3 regions of the Sporosarcina sp. NPDC096371 genome follow, and region 2 is predicted to be linked to each of the others. Evidence: riboswitches for the same ligand, from Rfam matches in the RefSeq annotation. Region 2 holds a riboswitch; each other region holds the start of a gene.

Region 1 (4,637 bases), on a different contig from region 2:
GACTTATGGTAGCGGACCAGCATCATTTGACTTGCTCGTCAAAACGACGCAGCTTGAATGTAGTGAACAAACAGGACGATTCCGTGTAGCTTACGAGTTACATGCGGAAGGATCTTTACTTGGCATATACGAATTGACCATTACATATACGGAGGGAACACTATGAACGCAGTAGAACAGATCCAACAAGAGGTAAAATCAGCATTGCGCGCGGCAGTTATTGCGGCAGAACTAGTAGAAGAAGCAGCGATACCAGACATTATGCTGGAAACTCCAAAAAGTAAAGACAACGGGGATTACGCAACAAACATCGCGATGCAACTGACAAAATTGGCGAAAAAGCCACCACGTGCTATTGCGGAAGCAATTCTTGAGAAATTGGACACGTCAGCAACTTCCATTGAATCCATCGACATTGCGGGCCCAGGGTTCATGAATATCAAATTGAAAACAGATTACCTAGGCGATGTTGTGAAGACGGTTCTGGAGCAGGCAGAAAATTATGGCCGTTCAACTTCTGGCGCAAATGAAAAAGTTCAGGTGGAATTTGTATCTGCTAACCCGACTGGGGATCTTCATCTAGGCCATGCACGTGGAGCGTCACTTGGCGATTCACTTTGTAATGTCCTCGATTTTGCAGGTTACGATGTCGCACGCGAATACTATATTAACGACGCAGGTAATCAAGTGCATAATCTTGCGAAATCCGTGGAAGCGCGTTATTTCCAAGCGCTTGGTTTAGACATGGAAATGCCTGAGGACGGCTACCAAGGAAAAGATATTATTGGTATTGGAGAAGAGCTTGCGAAAGAATTTGGCGATAAATACGTCAACGTTGCTGAAGAAGAGCGTTATGCATTTTTCCGTAAGTACGGACTTGATTTCGAATTGGAAAAATTGAAGAAAGACCTAGCTGATTTCCGCGTATCGTTTGATGTATGGTTCTCGGAAACTTCATTATATGAAAACGGTAAAATCGACGTTGCGCTCGACAAATTGCGTGCAAACGGCCATGTTTTTGAAGAAGACGGTGCAACGTGGTTCCGTTCAACAACATTTGGCGATGACAAAGATCGTGTACTCATTAAAAATGATGGAACATATACGTATTTGACACCAGACATTGCTTATCATGAAGATAAATTATTCCGTGGCTTCGACAAGCTCATTAACATTTGGGGAGCAGATCACCACGGTTACATCCCGCGTATGAAAGCGGCAATTGAAGCCCTCGGTTACGATCGGGAAACACTGGAAGTCAGTGTGGCGCAAATGGTTCAGCTGTATAAAGACGGCGAGAAATTCAAAATGAGTAAGCGTACAGGGAAAGCAGTGACATTGCGTGAACTTGTAGAAGAAGTGGGTCTTGATGCAGTTCGTTACTTCTTTGCTATGCGTTCAGGCGATTCTCAAATGGACTTTGACCTCGATCTTGCGATTTCACAGTCCAATGAAAACCCTGTGTACTACGCACAATATGCGCATGCACGGATTTCTTCCATCTTGCGACAAGCCGGTGAAGCAGGACTAGCTGCATCTGTGGCTAACGTTTCTTTATTGCAAGCGGAAAAAGAATTGGATTTGTTGAAGAAGATTGGTGATTTCCCACAAGTGGTGAGTGATGCGGCAAGAATGCGCATTCCACATCGCGTCGCAACTTATATTCAAGAACTGGCTGCAGCATTCCATAGCTTCTACAATGCAGAAAAAGTATTGGATCCAGCAAATCATGAATTGTCAGAAGCACGACTTGCACTTATCACGGCAACACGTACGACTGTTGCAAATGCACTAAAACTGATTGGTGTTTCTGCCCCAGAAAAAATGTAATTGAATGGACCGCTACGCTGAGGATGTTTTCCTTGGTGTGGCGGTTTTTTGATGGGAGGAAAGTTATAGTTTGCAATCAAAACCTAGTTGAGTGCAAGCAAACAACATATGTACGCAAGCAAATCCCGATGGAGTGCAATCTAACCTGAGTTAAATGAAAGTAAATCAACATCGACACCTTCAAAAGTTGTAGTATACTGAAAGATGTACAAAATTACATAGCCAAACATAAAGGTGCCTCGCCATCAAAGACGAGGTTAAAAGGGAAGTCGGTTGAAGTCCGACGCGGTCCCGCCACTGTAAGTGTCGACACGTTGCTAAAACGTGACCACAAGTCAGGAGACCTGCCTTTATGAATCATCCGTAAGCCTACGAGGATAGGTTTGGTGGAAATCGATGCGTCCACGCATCCGTATTTTTACTAAAACATTCCTCCGTGCTCATGCGGGGGATTTTTATTTGGAACAAATAGGAGGAAAATGATATGAAAAAGATGTGGCCATTATGGCTAATGTCACTACTTGCAGTGTTTGTCCTCGCGGCATGCGGAACTGCAACAGATAAGCCTAAAGTAGATGCAACACCACAGGAAGATGTCGCTTCTCAAAAAGATTTTCCACTAACGATAACGGACGCAGTCGGCAATGAAATTACATTGGAAAAAGCGCCGGAAACGATTGTTTCCATGCAGTCTAGCAACACCGAAATTTTGTTCGCGCTTGGACTAAATACTGAAGTCATTGCTGTTAGTGACTACGATAATTACCCTGCAGAAGCACTTGAAAAAGAGAAAATCGGTGGTCAGCAGTTTGACGTAGAGAAGATCGTTGCGATGAATCCCGACATCGTCTTTGCCCACGAAATGGGGCTAAGTACCGGTGAAGAAGGTCTCCAACAAATCCGTGATGCAGGAATCCCTGTCTTCGTTGTGAAAAATGCAAAAGATTTTGAAGAAACGTATGCAACAATCGTAACAATCGGACAAGCAACAGGTAAATCAGAAGAAGCTGAAAAAATCATCGCAAATATGAAAGAGAAAGTTGAAGAAGTGACATCGAAATTAGCTTCCGTTGACAAAAAGAAGACGGTTTTCGTAGAAACATCACCGGCACCGACTATCTACACACCAGGTAACAATACGTTTATGAATGAAATCCTCAACATGGTTGGAGCAAAAAATATTTCCGCTGACCAAGAAGATTGGTTCATGATGTCTCCAGAAGAAATCGTTAGCCGTAATCCGGAAGTCATCATTGTGATGTATAGCTATATTGACACAGCTGTCGAAGATGTTTACAAACGTGATGGTTTTGATTCGATTACAGCTATCAAAAACCAAGCAGTTGTTCAAGTGGATGAAAACAAGACAAGCCGTACAGGTCCACGTCTTGCAGAGGGGTTGGAAGAAGTAGCAAAAGCTATCTATCCAGAGGCTTTTGGTGAATAAATCTAGCGTTGCCTATATCGTGTCTATCGCCACACTTGCTGTGGCGATTTGGCTCGGTGTATCGATCGGCTCGGTGAATATTCCGATCAGTACGTTATGGAATACAGGAGCAGATGAGACAGCTACGAATATTTTATGGAAGATTCGTATGCCACGCGTCGTATTGGCAGGACTAGTTGGCGCGTCACTTGCAATTGCAGGAGCCGCTTTTCAAGGACTGCTCAAAAATCCGCTCGCTGATCCATACACCCTCGGAGTGTCATCCGGCGCCTCTGTCGGCGCTGTGATGACGCTTTTTTTCGGTATTTCCATCCCGATATTTGGCAACTATACGCTACCCATTTTTAGTATGGTCGGTGCAGCATTGACGATGTTCCTTGTGCTAGGATTTGCACGCCTCGTCGATCGTGCGCTGAAAATGGAAACCATTATTTTAACAGGCATCATCTTCGGCTCGTTTCTGGGTTCCGTGTTATCGCTAATGATTGCTTTAACTGGTGAAGAACTGCGACAAATTATCGGCTGGTTGCTCGGCAGTGTATCGATGCGTGGTTGGAATTATGTCACGATGATCTTGCCGTTTGTCCTCATTGGTTCCATTATGCTTTGGCTATGTCGCCTTGAATTAAATGCCATGTTGTTCGGCGAAGAGCGCGCTCACCATTTAGGGGTCAATGTGAAGCGCAGGAAATTCATGATTTTAATTGGGGGGTCCATCCTGACAGGTTCGGCAGTTGCTGTGTCAGGGACAATTGGCTTTGTCGGCCTCGTCGTGCCACATATGACGCGCCTGCTATGGGGGGCTGATCATCGTCATTTATTGACATTATCGTTCTTGAATGGTGCATCGCTTCTGATTATTTGTGATCTCATTGCACGGACGATTATTTCGCCAACAGAATTGCCAGTCGGTGTGATTACGGCATTTATTGGCGCGCCAGTATTTGCATTTATTTTCTACAAACAACGAAGGAAGGGGGCGATGTGATATGCTGCAAGTTTACAACTTAACGGGTGGTTACGGTAAGAAACCTGTCGTGAAATCCATCACATTCGATGTCAAGAAAGGCGAAGTACTCGGCATTTTAGGTCCAAACGGTAGCGGGAAATCAACGCTACTGAAGCTCATTTCGGGGATTCTTCCGAATCAGGAAGGTTCTGTCATGATTGACGGGCAACATGTGACGGTTTACTCGCAAAAAGAATTCGCTAGAAAAGTAGCTGTGTTACCGCAGCTCCATGCACATGCTTTCTCGCATTCCGTTCATGAAACGGTGTCGCTCGGTAGGTATCCGCACCAGTCCGGGCTTTTTTCTTCTTGGTCAGTAGAGGATGAACGTGCGGTCAATGAAGCGATGCA
Region 2 (4,637 bases):
TGTGCTTACGATAAACCACTTTTTGTTCATTCTTTATTCCCTCATCTCATACATTCGTTCAAAATCATAACGGTTATCTGTCAATTCTATCATATTATTGTCAATGGAACTAACGTTCACCCATCTGTTACAATTAAGGATATACACTATGACATTATGACTTAGGAGGACTATCATGCGTAAAAAAATAGTCGCCTATCTTACTCTATTCATCAGTTTGCTTATTTTTTCTGGTTGTTCAAATGACATCATTGAACCTGTATCCAAATTAGACAACGTAGAGATAGACACTGGCGATGCACAACAAAATGGTACATTGAAAGTCCATTACATAGACGTTGGACAAGCGGATGCGACGTTGCTACAAGTAATTGACAAGGATGAATCGATTAATCTCCTTATTGATACCGGAGATTGGAACGCATCCGATGTAGTCGATTACCTTCATGCACAAAATATCAAGGATATTGACATCATCGCCGTGACACATCCCCATGCCGATCACATCGGCCAATTGGATAAAATCATAGGAGAGTTTTCCGTAACTGAAGTGTGGATGAACGGGGAAACCGCAAATTCAGGGGTGTTTGCGAAATCACTAGAAGCAATTGAGAAGCATAATGTCGAGTATTACGAACCCGAAGTTGGCGAGGTATTTGACATCGGACCACTTGAAATCGCGATTCTTCATCCAAACGCTCTTTCGGCGAATACAAATAATAATTCGCTCGCGATGCGGTTACAATATGGAGAAGTGTCCTTCCTATTCACAGGGGATGCTGAACAACAGGCGGAACAGGCAATCCTCACAAATGGCGCAAACATCCATGCACAGATTTTACATCTCGGACACCATGGCTCCAATACATCTAGCACACCTGAATTTTTGCAGGCCGTCAAGCCAGAAATCGCGATTTACTCTGCCGGGATTGATAACTCATATGGTCATCCTGATGCTGAAGTCGTTGATCGTATCCATTCGAGGGACATCCCCCTATACGGAACAGATACACATGGTACGATCATGGTAGAAACAGATGGAAAAACCTATACAGTCATGACCCAAAAACAAGGAACACTTTCCCAGCCAACAGCGGGAAATTCTTGTCTGGATATCAACACGGCAAGTGAAGAAGATGTTCAGCAAATCACACATATCGGTCCTGCTTTGGCAAGTGAATTAATCAAACTTCGCCCTTATCATTCTATTGATGAGCTCACCACCATTAAAGGGATTGGACCTGCACGTTTACAGGATATCAAATCGCAGGGACTTGCCTGCGTGGGAGGCAAATAAATGCATTCAGGCTATCTCGATCGTTTTACGGATACAAATGACGCATTGATACTCGTTGACGCATTACAACAGCAATTCCATGTACCCGTTTCTTTCCTTCCAGCAGGCAGCACTGTGGGGACTTGGTTTTTAGTGACTATTCAAGAAGATAAAATCATTGCGATTCAAACAGATATAGACAAGACGCTTGCGAATAGGCAAGAAGTTGAAGATCGAATGCAGCGATTGAAATCGAAAAAGACAAGCCGGTTTAAACGTCAGTAAATAGTTGAAGACCCGAAAAAACGCCAAGGAACCATTCCTCTGGCGTTTTTTCAAACTCTTTCGTAATATTCCGTTTGACAGAATAATAGATACATGATAGCTTTGAACACATCGATAACTAAATAGTAAAGCAATGGAAATAGGTGGTCTGATGAGTCGTACATTTGTCAGATCTTAATAGAGAAGCCGGTGAAACGATAATCCGGCGCGGTCCCGCCACTGTAACAGCAAATTTGCTGAAGCCAGATAGCTGCCTATTTTTGTAACGCTCTACCCTACGGTCGATAGGGAGTGTTAGAATGCAAACGCAAATGATATGTGTGCCGCGGCACACATGTACGATCCGTAACTAGCGGAATCAACTACGTAAACATTTCTAACCCTCGTTAGAAGTGTTTTTTTGTTGCCTAAGAAGCTAAAAAACACTTCTTCACTTCACAAAAAGAGGAGACGAAACGGTATGTCAATGATCAGCAGTACGATTGGTTACCCATATATCGGGGGCAACAGGGAATGGAAAAAAGCACTCGAGGCTTTTTGGACTGGAAAATTGGAGGAAGACCTATTCCACGCAGAAATCGAAACACTTCGGCTGGAACGTCTTCAAAAACAAAAGGATGCGGGGATTGACTTGATTCCTGTCGGTGATTTCACGCTTTACGACCGGATGCTCGATACAGCTGTGATGTTCGGCATGATTCCTGAGCGCTTTGGATGGTCTGGCGGAGATGTATCGCTTGCCACGTATTTCTCGATTGCACGCGGCAATGATCAAGCAGTTGCGTCAGAAATGACAAAATGGTTCAACGCAAACTACCATTACATCGTGCCAGAATATGGTCAGAAAAAACTAGTACTGACAGAGAACAAACCACTTACTGCCTATCTGGAAGCGAAAGAAAAATTGAATATTGACGGCAAGCCTGTTTTAATTGGCCCATATACGTTTTTAAAACTATCAAAAGGCTATGACAAAAAGGATATCCCGGCATTCATTTTGCAATTGATTCCCCTTTACGGCCAAATTCTTAACGAATTAGCAGAAGCAGGGGCGCAGTGGGTTCAACTCGAAGAACCGATTCTCTCAACGTCACTGACGAAAGATGACATCCAAACCGTCTCCGAAATTTACAAACAACTAAGTACGGTAGCTCCGCATACTAAAATTATGCTACAAACATATTTTGACGCACTCGAGAACTATGAAGAGGTTGTTGCCCTTCCTGTAGCTGGTATTGGTCTAGATTTCGCGCAAGGTGCAGATAAGAATCTTGAACAATTGCAAGCACACAGTTTCCCAGTAGATAAAACCCTTGCTGTCGGCCTCATTGATGGACGCAACATCTGGCGTGCAGATTTGAAAGAAAAAGCGAGTTTGCTTGATGCGTTGACAAAGCTCGTTCCAACAGATCGCATGTGGGTACAACCTTCAAGCAGTCTGCTTCACGTTCCAGTTACCGTACAATCGGAAGAAAAACTGGATGCAACGATTAAAGCCGCGCTTGCTTTTGCAGATGAAAAGCTTGTGGAAGTCACAACGCTCGTTAAAGGCCTGCGCGAAGGGAATCAAGCGATCGCAGATGCGGTGGCAACAAGTTTAACTGCTCGTCAAAATCTTGAAGATCTGCCTGCAAGAAATCACCCTGGTTTACTGCAAGCCGTGCAAAACATCAGCGTACAAGATGGTCAGCGTCATTCGCCATTCAAAGAACGTCGTGACAAACAGCAGGACTACTTTAAATTGCCACTATTACCAACAACAACAATCGGTAGTTTCCCACAGACACCGGAAGTTCGCCGTGCACGAACAAAATGGCGCAAAGGTGAATCGACGGATGTACAATACCGCGACTTCGTCCGCAATGAAATCAAACAATGGATCGACATTCAAGAAGATATCGGGCTAGATGTCTTTGTTCACGGTGAATTTGAACGGACGGACATGGTCGAATATTTCGGCGAAAAATTGGGCGGCTTTGTCTTCACCGAGAAAGCTTGGGTCGTTTCCTACGGTTCACGCTGTGTCAAACCACCCGTTATTTACGGTGATGTGACATTCATCAACCCCATGACCGTAGAAGAATCTGTCTACGCTCAATCCTTAACGAACAAACCGATGAAAGGAATGTTGACGGGCCCTGTCACCATTTTGAACTGGTCATTTGTACGCGACGACATTTCGCGTAAAGATGTCACCTACCAAATCGCACTTGCGCTACGAAAAGAAGTCGAAGCGTTGGAAGAGGCTGGCATTCACATCATTCAAGTAGACGAACCCGCTCTTCGCGAAGGCTTACCGCTCAAAAAGTCGGAATGGAACGACTACCTGGAGTGGGCCATCAACGCATTTAGACTAGCGACAGCGTCCGTACAAGATACAACGCAAATCCATACGCATATGTGCTACTGTGAATTCAACGACTTCATCGACTCGATCAGTGGGCTGGATGCAGACGTCATCTCCATCGAAACATCACGAAGCCACGGCGATCTCGTTTCCGCCTTCAATGACTTCTCTTACGACAAAGGTATTGGTCTCGGCGTCTACGATATCCATAGCCCTCGGGTTCCCGAAGTCAAAGAAATGATTGACGTCATCGAACAAGGCCTTGGCGTACTAGAACCCAACCAATTTTGGATTAACCCCGATTGCGGTTTAAAAACAAGAAAGCATGAAGAAACCATTGCAGCTTTAAAAAATATGGTCGCGGCTACAAATACTATGCGCGAGCATTACGCTGTTTTGCAGAAATAACTACTGTAGACACGTCTATGCCTGCCAAATTCCGGGCAACATTAAAAGCCAGCTCCCGACGGTTTCAGTGTAATTGAAACCGCTGGGGACTGGCGTTCTTCATTTCGGATTACCAAGCAATTCTATAACCCATGATTAATATGGTTAGCGACTAGCATTTCCAACTTCGCAGCAGGAATGGGTGGGCTTAACAGATACCCTTGTATTTCTTCGCAGTGCAATTCTGTTAGAAATGCTAGTTGCTCCTCATCTTCGACGCCTTCTGCAATGACATTTAACTGCAAACTTCGCGCGATGGAAATAATCGCCCTCACAATAGCA
Region 3 (4,637 bases), on a different contig from region 2:
TAGCTGGTGCTCAATGAGTTCCGCGACTTCTTGTGTATTTCCACTCCACGTTGCGTAGGCGATTAAGAATGACACCATTCACACTCTTCAATGTCCGTCGCAGTCGATCGTGTGTAATACGTTGTTTTCATACCGGATTTCCACGCCTGTACATGTAAGCTAAGGAGAACGGAAGCACGGATGTTATTTGGTACATATATATTGAATGAGATTCCCTGGTCGATATGCTGCTGTCTTGCTGCATTTTGTTTAATCGACCAACGTTGGTCTACAATATACGCAGAACGGCGATAGACATCGTACGTATTATGATCCAAGTCAGGCGCCACGACTGGAAGCTTATAGTCTTTCTTTTCTTCATGATAAAACGGCTTGAAGACGGGATCGATAGACGCTGTTGAGCCTGCAATGACAGACGTCGAACTATTCGGCGCAACTGCCATCAAATAGCCATTCCGCATACCGTTAGTCGCCACATCCGCACGGAGTTCACGCCAATCTTTCGAATCGTATCCTTTGTTTTCAAAATAAGCACCAGACTGCCAATCAGATCCTTCAAATAAAGGATAAGCTCCCTTTTCCTTCGCTAGTTCCGAGGATGCTTGAATCGTCAAATACGCAATTTTTTCATATAGTTTATCGGCATAATCCACCGCTGCGTACGATTCCCATTGAATGTTCTGTAGCGCCAGCAAGTGATGCCAACCGAACGTTCCTAAACCAATTCCACGGTAACGTGAATTTGTCCGTTGTGCTTGGACAACCGGTATTTTATTTAAATCGATAACATTATCGAGCATACGCACTTGAATTTTAATAAGTCTTTCTAAAACACTTGCAGGAACTGCACGTCCTAAGTTAATGGAAGATAAGTTACAGACAACGAAATCGCCTGGTTTTGAACGTGTGACAACAATATCGTCTTCGAGTGTAACCGATTCAAATTGCGTCGCACTCATATTTTGCATAATTTCTGTACACAAGTTGGAAGAATAAATCATACCTTCATGTTTGTTCGCATTAGCACGATTGACTTCATCACGGTAGAACATAAACGGCACGCCTGTTTCAAGCTGACTGCGCATAATACGTTTCATAAGGTCAATAGCAGGGACAGTTTCCTTGCTCAATTCTGGATGGTTGACGCATTCCATATATTTCTCACGGAAAGAACCGCCGCCTTTTGTTTCATCATAATAGTCCTCAAGAGAATAACCCATTACCGTACGGACTTCATGTGGATCAAATAAGTGCCATTCACCGCGCGCTTCTACTTGTTCCATATAAATATCCGGTAAACATACACCTGTGAAAATATCATGCGCACGTAAGCGCTCGTCGCCATTATTCAGTTTCAAATCAAGGAAAGTGAAAATATCTTTATGGAAAACATCCAAGTATACGGCGATTGCACCTTGGCGTTGTCCAAGCTGATCAACACTGACTGCCGTGTTATTCAACTGTTTAATCCACGGAAGGACTCCGCTTGATGCACCTTTAAATCCTCTGATGGAAGCACCACGACTGCGCACTTTCCCCATGTAAACACCGATGCCGCCACCGTATTTCGACAAGTTGGCGATATCCGTGTTGCTGTCGTAGATTCCTTGCAAAGAATCGTCGACTGTGTCGATAAAGCAGCTCGACAATTGACCATGTGGTTTCCCAGCATTCGACAATGTCGGCGTCGCCACGGTCATAAACAAGTTGCTCATTGCCCAGTATGACTCCGCTACTTTTCCAAGACGATTTTCCGTTTCATTTTGCATGAGCATCATCGCAATAATCAACCAACGCTCTTGTGGAAGTTCAACCGATTGTTTATTGAAATCGACTGCTACATAGCGGTCCATCAACGTTTTTAATCCGATATATGTAAATAGCTTGTCCCGTTCGGGTTCCATTAACTGTCCAAGATGGACAAGGTCTTCGTGTGAATATTTTTCTGTCAATACAGATGTGTACAAGCCTTGATCAACAAGACGGGCAACGTTGTTCGCAAAATCTGTATAGACTTTTGCCCCACGTAGTTGTTCTTGTCGCGCATAGACGTCACGGAGATGGATACGTGCTGCAACAAATGTCCAGTACGTTGTTGACTCGTCCAAGTTGCTTAGTGATTCTAACGTCATCGCTTTCGTCCATTCAGACTGAGAGCCCTCCGGATTTTTCTGTAACCAGCGTTCACTTGCGATGACGAGCGGTTCTATTTTCCCCGCACCAAATTCACCCTGTAACTCATCCACTATACGATCAATTCCAGTTTTCGCAATTTTAGTAGTCAAAACGACCATCTCCTTCTATATGTTGTCTAATATGTTGTCTATAAGTTTTCATTAAAAAAGCGACAGGTCCACCTTATCGGTAGAGCTATCGCCCATGGGTTCGTTGTTGGAAACGGAATAGGGCCTCACGAAAAAAACAGCATCCCATTCGCTTCAACCTCTCAACCCCCGAAGAAAGTGTCGCTTGACGATGAAAGGCAGGTCTCCTGGCTCACGCTTCGTCCTTCCTGCCTTGCCCTTCCCATGGTGTGCTCTCCACAGTGGCTTATTCGGCGGTCGTCGGCGCTTACAGTTGCGGGGACAGCTCCATTATTTCGGATTCCCTTTTAAACCGGTGTCGGTACCATTTCATCGTTCAATACTATATGTTGTGTCTCATTTACTTTCTTTACCCTAACATGTTGTGGTTATAACGTAAATAGGAGAAAAGTTTTTACGTTCGATTAACAAAGGCTTATCCACATATCCACAGTTTTTTTCGCTTATCATTGTGACCGTCATTATCAACATGTACGTAACTATCTACAAAGTTATAAACAATATCGCGCAGTCAAAAAATATTTTGCTACCACGCATTTTTTAGAATAGACAGATTCCTCATTGACACCTGATTCCAATTTTGCTACATTCAAATACAATATCTATGACGAAGAGAGTAACAGTCATTTCTTTTTCAGCAAACTAGGGACGATGGGAGCCTAGTAAAGAATGGTTGTGAACCGCACTTCTGAGATGCTTGTAAAGCCGGTGACTCGCCGTTATGAGAAAGTGGCCCTGTATGGGCAATTTGAGTGGTACCGCGGAGGCTAAGCTTTCGTCTCATTAATTTGAGACGAGGGCTTTTTTTGTTCAAATAAATAAACGAGGAGTGGTTGGCGATGAAAAAAGATATTTTGCAAGTTCTACAACAATTTAGTCCGATTCCGATACAAGAAAGTATGCTTGAACGGCCCGTTCATACACATTTAGGTGACTTGGCACTACCCTGTTTCCCGTTTGCAAAGGAATTACGAAAATCCCCCGTTGTCATTGCTGAAGAACTGGCTCAAGCCATCAATCATCCGTTAATCTTAAAAGCGCAAGCTATGGGTGGTTATGTGAATATATTTGTTAATCGTTCTGAAATCACTCGTTTTTTACTGCAAACCATTCACAAACAATCCACATCTTATGGTTCCAATAATGATGGCAATGGCGGAGTTGTCACGATTGATTTGTCCTCCCCTAATATTGCAAAGCCGTTTTCTATGGGCCATCTACGCTCTACCGTCATCGGTAATTCGATTGCTTTATTACTCGAAAAGAATGGTTTTAATACCGTGAAGATTAATTATATCGGCGATTGGGGAACGCAGTTCGGTAAGTTACTCACAGCGTATCGGAAATGGGGAAGTGAGCAAGAAGTTCAACAAGCACCGATACAAACACTATTGGGGCTGTACATCCGTTTCCACGAAGAAGCAGAGCTAGATGACTCGCTAAATGAGCAAGGTAGAGCAGCTTTCAAAGCGCTTGAAGACGGCGATACCGAGGCACTCGCATTATGGAAATGGTTCAAATCAGCATCACTGAAAGAGTTTCAACGCATTTATGACTTGCTAGGAATCACCTTCGATTCGTATAACGGCGAAGCTTATTATAATGACAAAATGGAACCCGTCGTCAACGAGTTAGCTAACAAAGGACTGTTGGTGGAGTCGGATGGTGCGTTAGTCGTTGAGCTCGATGAGGATATGCCGCCTTGTTTGATTAAAAAATCAGATGGCGCTACATTGTATGCGACTCGTGATTTGAGCGCCGCCATCGACAGAAAAACAACCTATAACTTCGTGAAATCGCTGTACGTCGTTGGCAATGAACAAAGCTTTCACTTCACACAAGTGAAGCAGGTACTCGGCAAACTGGGCTACGACTGGGCAGATACAATCGAGCATATCCCTTTCGGACTCATCTTGAAGGACGGAAAAAAGATGTCCACACGCAAAGGGAAAATCGTATTATTGGAAGAAGTGCTGAACGATGCCATTGCCCTTGCACAAAAAAATATTGAAGAAAAAAACCCTAACTTATTAAATAAAGAAGCGATTGCTCTGGCCATTGGCGTTGGTGCTATCATTTTCAGTGATCTAAAGCAGCACCGAAAACACGATATCGAGTTTAACTTGGCAACTATGCTCCAAACAGAAGGCGAAACTGGTCCATATGTCCAATATGCATGCGCACGGGCTCATGCAGTGCTAAGAAAAGCTGATGACACAACTACTTTTACAGTCGATGAGGTAAATGATTTTGAATGGGAAATCGTAAAAACACTTGAGCAGTTCCCACAAGTCATTAAACGTGCCGCAGACC

What was found. A riboswitch is a leader RNA that binds a small molecule or an ion and turns the genes downstream of it on or off. The one in region 2 is predicted to bind cobalamin.
Region 1: linked by a shared signal. The riboswitch ahead of ACIQ0H_RS07785 (ABC transporter substrate-binding protein) and the one ahead of metE (5-methyltetrahydropteroyltriglutamate--homocysteine S-methyltransferase) in region 2 are both predicted to bind cobalamin.
Region 3: linked by a shared signal. The riboswitch ahead of ACIQ0H_RS07245 (ribonucleoside-diphosphate reductase subunit alpha) and the one ahead of metE (5-methyltetrahydropteroyltriglutamate--homocysteine S-methyltransferase) in region 2 are both predicted to bind cobalamin.

Annotation. Positions count from the first base shown of each region.
Region 1 covers NZ_JBIWFE010000002.1:378,665-383,301, forward strand. The annotation lists gene ACIQ0H_RS07775 (YwiB family protein) at 1-166, shown strand, start outside; gene argS (arginine--tRNA ligase) at 163-1,830, shown strand; cobalamin riboswitch at 2,046-2,196, shown strand; gene ACIQ0H_RS07785 (ABC transporter substrate-binding protein) at 2,315-3,277, shown strand; gene ACIQ0H_RS07790 (FecCD family ABC transporter permease) at 3,270-4,265, shown strand; gene ACIQ0H_RS07795 (adenosylcobinamide amidohydrolase) at 4,267-4,637, shown strand, end outside.
Region 2 covers NZ_JBIWFE010000003.1:32,881-37,517, reverse strand. The annotation lists gene ACIQ0H_RS08980 (DUF6843 domain-containing protein) at 1-30, opposite strand, end outside; gene ACIQ0H_RS08975 (MBL fold metallo-hydrolase) at 176-1,297, shown strand; gene ACIQ0H_RS08970 (DUF3006 domain-containing protein) at 1,298-1,561, shown strand; cobalamin riboswitch at 1,686-1,833, shown strand; gene metE (5-methyltetrahydropteroyltriglutamate--homocysteine S-methyltransferase) at 2,028-4,316, shown strand; gene ACIQ0H_RS08960 (EAL domain-containing protein) at 4,439-4,637, opposite strand, start outside.
Region 3 covers NZ_JBIWFE010000002.1:266,283-270,919, reverse strand. The annotation lists gene ACIQ0H_RS07250 (flavodoxin) at 1-78, opposite strand, end outside; gene ACIQ0H_RS07245 (ribonucleoside-diphosphate reductase subunit alpha) at 63-2,294, opposite strand; cobalamin riboswitch at 2,465-2,649, opposite strand; T-box leader at 2,920-3,110, shown strand; gene argS (arginine--tRNA ligase) at 3,164-4,637, shown strand, end outside.